Regions from separate parts of the Mesorhizobium sp. M6A.T.Ce.TU.016.01.1.1 genome, predicted to be linked through region 1. Evidence: predicted binding sites of a transcription regulator. Region 1 holds the regulator's gene; the other holds the start of a gene.

Region 1 (4,190 bases):
AAAGCGTCACCCTGATGGACGCCGCCGACCGGATACTGGCGGAGCCGCTCGCGGCGCTCCGCACCCAGCCGCCCTTCAACGCGTCCGCCATGGACGGCTATGCAGTGCGGGCCGAGGATGTCGCCTCCGTGCCGGCAACACTTGCGGTGATCGGCATGGCGCCGGCCGGACGCGGCTTTGCCGGAACAGTCGGCCCGGCGCAGGCCGTGCGCATCTTCACCGGCGCGCCGCTTCCCGCAGGCGCTGACACCATCGTCATCCAGGAGAATGTCCGCGACCTCGGCGGCGGCAGCATCGAAGTGACCGCGTCGACAGTTGAAGGCCGCAACATCCGCCGCCTCGGGCTCGATTTCTCGAAGGGCGACGTTCTGCTGGAGAAAGGCCGCCTGCTTGATCCGGCGGCGTTGTCGCTGGCGGCGTCGGCCAACCATCCGCAGGTCAGCGTGGTGAAACGGCCGCTGGTCGCCATCATCGCCACCGGCGACGAATTGCTGCCGCCAGGCAGCGACCTTGGCCCGGACCAGATCATCTCGTCCAACGCCTATGGCGTCGCTGCCGCGGCCCGCTCGGCCGGCGCCAGCGCGCTCGACCTCGGCATCGCCCCCGACCGCAAAGAGGCGATTGCCGCGCTGGTGAAAAAGGCGGTTAACGCAGGGGCTGACGTCATCGTCACGCTGGGCGGCGCCTCGGTCGGCGACCACGACCTCGTCCACGACGTGTTGACCGGCGAAGGCATGACGCTCGATTTCTGGAAGATCGCCATGCGGCCCGGCAAGCCGCTGATGTTCGGCCGGCTGGGCGACATCCGCTGCATCGGCCTGCCCGGCAATCCGGTGGCGAGCCTGGTCTGCACGCAGCTCTTCCTGAAGCCGCTGCTTGCGCGGCTTGGCGGACGCGCCTACCGGCAGGACATGCGTCAGGCGCGGCTCGGTGCCGCCATGGCGGCCAACGATATCAGGCAGGACTATGTACGCGCCGTGGTGAAGGAAGACGCGGGCACGCTCAAGGCGACGCCGTTCGGCATCCAGGATTCCTCGATGCTCAGAATGCTGGCCGACGCCAACGGGCTGATCGTGCGCGAGCCATTCGCTCCCCCCGCCGCGACAGGTGCCGCCTGCAGCGTGCTGATGCTACGCTGAACAAAACGTCAACGCATTCATTAAACTTTAAACAGTTGCGGAACACAACTGGAACAGATAGTGTTTGTTCTGGGTTTGTTTTTCTGATTCTGTCGGGGGTCGCGATGCTGACACGCAAACAACATGAGCTGCTGATGTTCATCCACGAGCGGCTGAAGGAAAGCGGCATTCCGCCCTCGTTTGACGAGATGAAGGAAGCGCTCGATCTCGCGTCCAAATCGGGAATCCATCGGTTGATCACGGCGCTGGAGGAACGCGGCTTCATTCGCCGGCTGCCCAACCGCGCCCGCGCGCTGGAAGTGCTGCGCCTGCCCGATTCGATCGCGCCCGGCCTCAATGCGGCGCGCAAATTTTCGCCGAGCGTCATTCAGGGCAGCCTTGGGCAGGGCAGCCTCGGCCGACAGATCAAGCCGGCGCCGTCTCGCATGCCTGCGGCCGGCAATGACGACGACGTCATTGCCACTGTCTCCATCCCGGTGATGGGCCGCATCGCTGCCGGTGTGCCGATCGATGCCATCCAGCACCAGACGCATTCGATCTCGGTGCCACCGGACATGATCACAGGCGGCGCGCACTACGCGCTGGAGGTCAAGGGTGATTCGATGATCGAGGCCGGCATCTTCGACGGCGACACGGTCATCATTCGCAACGCCGACACCGCCCAGCCTGGCGAGATCATTGTCGCCCTGGTCGACGAGGAGGAAGCGACGCTGAAGCGGTTCCGCCGCAAGGGCGCCTCGATCGCCCTGGAAGCCGCCAACCCGGCCTATGAGACGCGCATCTTCGGGCCGGACCGGGTCAAGGTGCAAGGCAAGCTCGTCGGATTGATCCGACGTTACTGAACGGCAGCTTTCTTGGGTTTCTCAGGCTTACGGTATGGCGGCAGGCCCCTCGCCTCGCGCGAAAATCTCCGCTGCTCATGCCAAGGCCTATATGGCTGTTTGACGGCAAAACGGATTTCTGCGCGCGTCGTCGCCGATAGCGGATCGAAAAAGACGGCGGCACTGCCCATGCGAGCGAGCTGCCGTTTGGTCACGACGAGGACCAGCGGGTTGCGGCAGGGATTATAATAGGCCGTGGCATCGTCGATGACGATCAAGTCCGCAAAGGCACAGGCTGGCCGCGCGATTTTGCGGTCGTCGGCGAGCGCGATGATCGCGCCGGACGGATGCCGGGCGAGGCACAGGCCGGCAGTGCAATAGAAAGGCGCTCCCGGCGGCAGGTCGGCCGGGTCGGCGATGTCGAACCGCACGTCTCCTTTTTCGAACGTCTCCGGCTCGACAATGGTCGCTGAAGTCAGCGCATGTTTCCAGTTGTCGGTGGTGAATTCGTTCGAGCGCACCCGGTTGACGGCAAGTTCGCCGCCGCCGATCGGCAGCGCCACCAGATGCGCATCCTCCGAGATCAGCACGTCGGGGGTTCGCGTCTCGGAAATCGTCAGCAGGCCGGCAAGCGCAAAGGGAAGTGCCGCAAGCCGCAACCATGTCGTCGCCATCGTGGCGATGACCAGGGCGACCGTCACCAGCAGAACCGACTGCAACGAAATCAGCCCGACTGCATCGACCGGCGAACGTTCGGAGATCCATCCCGATATTGCAATCATGGCCGTCAGCCCCTTGCCCATCATGTCGAGGAAAGGTCCGTCGAAGCCGAAAGGCATTGCCAAGGCGCTGACGACCGCCAGGAACATGACGACCGTGACGATCGGCATGACGGCCAGATTGGCAAACAGACTGAGCGGCGAGACGCGCTGGAAGTGCCAGATGGCGAAGAGCGCGGTGGCGCTCCCGGCAATGATGGAGGTCATGGCGATGGTGCCTGTTCCAGCGACGAGCTTCCGCGTGACGAAAGCGGCCGGTGACCGTCGTTGTGGCGGCGCCGTGGCCTTGTCGGCACGATAGTCGGACCAGCCGGCATAGGCGCCCACGAGAGCCGCGGTCGCGGCGAAGGACATCTGGAAGCTTGGGCCGACCACCTCGTGCGGCGACACGACGATGACGGCGATGGCTGAAATCGTAAGATTGCGCATGGTGAGCGCAGCCCGGTCGAACAGCACGGCGACAAGCATTACCGCCAGCATGATGAAGCTGCGCTCAGCCGCGACCACGATGCCGGAAAAAATGAGATAGGCAGCGATGGAAAGGAGTGCGGCTGCAGCCGCATATTTTTTGACCGGCCGGCGCGACGAAAAATCGGGAAACAGCGCAAAGGCGCCGCGCAGCAATCCCATGATGGTGCCGGCGACAAGCGCCATGTGCAGGCCGGAAATGGAGATGATGTGGTAGATGCCGGTGCGCCGCATCGATTCGTTGATCTCTTCGGGGATGCCGGTACGCACGCCGACGATCAGCGCAGCGGCAATCTCCCCCTCGGCGCCACCGATGCTGTCCCTGATATGGTCGGCGATGGTTTCACGCGCCTTTTCGATCGACGAAGAAAGGCGCGCTGCTAACGGTGCATCTTCGGAAGCGACGATCTTCGGATTGCCGAGGAAAAAGCCACTGGCGCCGATACCGGCGAAATAGCTGTCAAAGGAGAAGTCATAGCTGTCGGGCCGAACCGGGCCAGTCGGAGGCAAAAGCCTTGCATAGCCGGTTGCCACCGAGCCTGCGGTCATCTCAGCGGGAATTTTGCGTGCCGAAACCCTGACACGTTCCGGTGCATAACGCAGTGTCGGCCGGGCGGTCGATATCACGTCGAGGGTCAGCCTGATCCGGCCGTTCGCCATCTGGTCGAGCCTGACGACGCGGCCGGTGAGTTGGGTCTGGATTACCGAACCGAGCATCTGCGTTCCCGCGCGCCAGGTTTCAACCTTGGCGGCGAGCACACCGAGCGCGCACAGCAACGCTGCCATGAAACACAAATGTGTTTTGCGCCATGACCGCGTGACCGCTGCGCACAATGCCGTGAGGACCACCACGGCAATGGGCTGCGGAAAGTCCGGTTCCACGGCAAGCGAGAAATAGACGATCACTCCGGATGCCAGGAAAACCGGCACCAGCAGGAAGGCGACGCCGCGGTCGAGCTCCATGCCCGCCGCCGAAACCACGC
Region 2 (4,190 bases), on a different contig from region 1:
TGCGGGAACAGGCCTTCCTCCCAGCCGGGCAGAAAAACGGTCTCGAATTCGAGGCCCTTGGCCGAATGCAGCGTCATGATGTTGACGGCGTCGAGCTCGGCGTTCTGCTCGGCGTCCATCACCAGGGCGACATGTTCGAGGAAGGAGCGCAGCGATTCATACTCCTCCATGGAGCGGATCAGTTCTTTCAGGTTTTCCAGCCGGCCGGGAGCTTCCACCGAGCGGTCGTTCTTCCACATGTCGGTGTAGCCGCTCTCCTCCAGTATGGTCTCGGCCAGTTCGGTGTGCGGCGTGGTTTCCAGCGTCTTCTGCCAGCGCTCGAAATTGGCTGATACCTCGCGCAGTGCGGCGCGCGGCTTCGGCTTCAACTCGTCGCTTTCGGCGAGCTTGGCGGCGGCCTCCAGCATCGGGATGCGCAGCGCCCTGGCGGTATCGTGGATCTGGCGGATGGTGGCTTCGCCCAACCCGCGCTTCGGCACGTTGACGATGCGCTCGAAGGCGAGGTCGTCGGCGCCTTGGGCGACGACGCGGAAGAAGGCCAGCGCATCGCGGATTTCGAGGCGCTCGTAGAAGCGCGGGCCGCCGATGACGCGGTAGTTGAGGCCGAGCGTGACGAAACGATCCTCGAACTCGCGCATCTGGAAGGACGCGCGCACCAGGATCGCCATGTCGTTGAGATTGTGCTTCTGCCGCTGGTAGGCTTCGATGGTTTCGCCGACGGCGCGGGCCTCCTCCTCGGAATCCCAGGCGGCATGGACGTGCACTTTCTCATCGTCCTCTGCGACTTTTTCGGTGAACAGCGTCTTGCCGAAGCGGCCTTCATTGTGGGCGATGAGGTGGGAGGCGGTGCCGAGGATGTGCGCGGTGGAGCGATAGTTGCGCTCCAGCCGGATGATCGTGGCGCCGGGGAAATCCTTGTCGAAGCGCAGGATGTTGTCGACCTCGGCCCCGCGCCAGCCGTAGATGGATTGATCGTCGTCGCCGACGCAGCAGATATTAACCGTGGCCGGGCGCGGGTTTCCCTCCCCCTTGAGGGGAGGGTGGCCGGGCAAAGCCCGGCCGGGTGGGGTCCGGGCGGCAGTGCTCGACGCTCTGGCGGTGCCTTCTGAGACGACCCCCTCCGCCCGCTTCGCGGGCACCTCCCCCTCAAGGGGGGAGGATTGCGGCCGCTGCGCCAGCAGGCGCAGCCACATGTACTGCGCGGTGTTGGTGTCCTGATACTCGTCGACGAGGATGTAGCGGAAGCGCTTATGGTATTCCTTCAGCACGTCCGGGTTGGCGCGGAAGATGCGGATCGGATGGCACAGGAGGTCGCCGAAGTCGCAGGCGTTCAGCGTCTTCAGCCGCTCCTGGTAGGCTTTGTAGAGCTCTCGGCCCTTGCCGTTGGCGAAGGCGCGGGCGTCGCCCTCGGGGATATCGGCGGGGCCCCGGCCCTTGTTTTTCCAGCCGTCGATCATCTGGGCGAACTGCTTGGCTGGCCAACGCTTGTCGTCCAGCCCTTCGGCCTGGATGAGCTGCTTGATCAGGCGCACGACATCATCGGTGTCGAGGATGGTGAAGTCGGACTTGAGCCCGGCAAGTTCGGCGTGCCGGCGTAAGAGCTTCACGCCAATCGAGTGGAAGGTGCCCAGCCACGGCATGCCTTCCACATTGCCTTCGCCGATCAAGAGGCCGATGCGCTGCTTCATTTCGCGCGCGGCCTTGTTGGTGAAGGTGACGGCGAGGATCTGCGACGGGAAGGCCTTGCCGGTGGCGAGGATGTGGGCGATGCGGGTGGTCAAGACGCGCGTCTTGCCGGTGCCGGCGCCGGCCAGCACCAGAACCGGGCCTTCGGTGGTTTCCACCGCCAGCCGCTGCTCGGGGTTGAGCCCGTTCAGATAATCGGGCGCATTGTTGTGGCCGCTGCGGGCAGCCATGGCGCGCGCAGCAATGCCCGACGGGGCCACGGGCCGCGCGTTCGGTTCGTCAAAAAAAGGCATATCTTCCGAAAAGCCGGACATCTCCCCCGAATGTAGTGATTCGGCAGCGAAAGGCCAGAAGTGTCTCCGTTTTGTTCTCTATCCAGTCCGTAGAACCACAATCTGGATGGGTCCGCGACCCAAAACGTCGAGCTTGCTGTGGGTCCACGCCTAAAACGCGGAGCTTGCTTGACAGCCACGGCGGGCCGGAGAAAGTTGTGCTCGGGGCAGGAACGCAATGCCGGGTTGCCCATAGACGCGTTGCGAAGCGCGCACCAGTCGAAGGAGCATCGTCTTGGCTGTCGTCGTTACCTCCCTCATCCTTTTCCTCATCGGCCTGGCGCTTGGTGGCGGCGGCATCTGGTTAGCTTCGCTGGGCGGCAGTTGGTACTACATCATTGCTGGCATCGCCTTCCTCGTCGCTGGCTGGCTGCTCTACAGGCGCAAATCCATGGCGCTGTGGCTGTACGCGGCGATCGTCATCGGCACGCTCTGCTGGGCGGTCTGGGAAATCGGCTTCGACTGGTGGGAACTCGGTCCGCGCGGCGGCATCATCGTGCTTATCGCGTTGTGGCTATTGACGCCGTGGGCGCGGCGCGGGCTCACCGGTCCCGATGGACGCGCGCCGCTGATCCTCGCGGTGCTGGCGTCGCTTGCCGTCGCCGGCTATTCGATGACAACCGATCCAAAGGATATCGCCGGCGAACTCAATACCGATGAGGTGACGCCAACGGCCGACCTCGGCGGCAACGTGCCAGCCGGCGAATGGCATTTTTACGGCCGCACCCAGTATGGCCAGCGCTATTCGCCGCTCGACCAGATCACCGTCGAAAACGTTGCCAATTTGCAGCCGGCCTGGACCTATCGCACCGGTGACGTGAAAGGGCCCGACGACGTCACTGAGACAACCTATCAGGTGACGCCGCTGAAGGTCGCCGACACGCTCTACATTTGCACACCGCACAATTTCGCCATTGCCATAGATGCCGCGAGCGGCAAGGAGAAATGGCGCTTCGATCCCCAGGTCAAGCTGGACAAGGACCGCCAGCACCAGACGTGCCGCGGCGTGTCCTATTATGCCGATGCCAAAATCGCCGCCGGCCAGCCCTGTGCAGCACGCGTCTATCTGCCGACATCCGACGCCCGGCTGATCGCGCTCGACGCCGCGAATGGCCAGGTCTGTCCCACATTTGCCGAAGGCGGCACGTTGAACCTGCTCGCCAACATGCCATATCCGAAGCCGGGCTATTATTATTCGACGTCGGCGCCGCTGATCGTCGCCAACAAGATCATCGTCGGCGGCGCGGTCAACGACAATTATTCAACGCAGGAGCCGTCCGGCGTCATCCGTGCCTTCGACGTCGACACCGGCGCCCTGATTTGGAACTGGGATTCGGGCAATCCGGACCAGACGACGCCACTGGCACCGGGTCAGACCTATACCAACAACTCGCCCAACATGTGGTCGACGGCGAGCGCCGACGAGAAGCTCGGTTTGCTCTATGTGCCGCTCGGCAACAAGACGCCGGATCAGCTCGGCGCCGGGCGGAGCGCCAATGACGAGAAATTCTCCTCTTCGGTCACAGCGCTCGATCTCAACACCGGACAATTGCGGTGGGTGCGGCAGACCGTGCATCACGATCTCTGGGACATGGACGTGCCGGCGCAGCCGACGCTGGTCGACATCACCACGGCTGCCGGCGTCGTGCCGGCGCTGGTCGGGCCGACCAAACAGGGCGACCTCTATGTGCTCGACCGGCGCAGCGGCGAGCCGATCGTCCCGATCAACGAAGTGCCGGCGCCGGGCGGCGCGATCGAGGGCGACCACACCTCGCCGACGCAGCCGGTTTCGGACCTGAGCTTCAATCCGAAGCCGCTGACCGGCGCCGACATGTGGGGCATCACCATGTTCGACCAGCTGGCTTGCCGGATCGAGTTCCTTAAACTGCGCTACGAGGGCCGCTACACGCCGCCGTCGCTGCAAGGCTCGCTGATCTATCCCGGCAATTTCGGCACGTTCAACTGGGGCGGCGTGGCGGTCGATCCGGTCCGGCAGGTGATGTTCGGCATGCCGACATACCTGGCGTTCATCTCCAAGCTGGTGCCGCGCGCGGACGTGCCGCCGCCGGGCGATACCAAAGGCAGCGAACAGGGCCTCAACCGCAATGAAGGTGCGCCTTATGCAGTGATATTGAAGCCGTTTCTGTCGCCGCTCGGCATCCCCTGCCAGGC

What was found. Region 1 encodes LexA, which represses DNA repair genes until DNA is damaged. Its sites were predicted from a motif close to TGTTCNNNNTGTGTTCNG; they were not measured.
Region 2: the regulator LexA is predicted to act here: its motif matches at 2,041-2,058, upstream of EOC94_RS18480 (UvrD-helicase domain-containing protein).

The regions. Positions count from the first base shown of each region.
Region 1 is NZ_RZTJ01000007.1:173,579-177,768, reverse strand. It holds gene glp (gephyrin-like molybdotransferase Glp) at 1-1,139, shown strand, start outside; gene lexA (transcriptional repressor LexA) at 1,244-1,981, shown strand; gene EOC94_RS16050 (ComEC/Rec2 family competence protein) at 1,975-4,190, opposite strand, start outside.
Region 2 is NZ_RZTJ01000009.1:143,310-147,499, reverse strand. It holds gene EOC94_RS18480 (UvrD-helicase domain-containing protein) at 1-2,000, opposite strand, end outside; gene EOC94_RS18475 (glucose/quinate/shikimate family membrane-bound PQQ-dependent dehydrogenase) at 2,254-4,190, shown strand, end outside.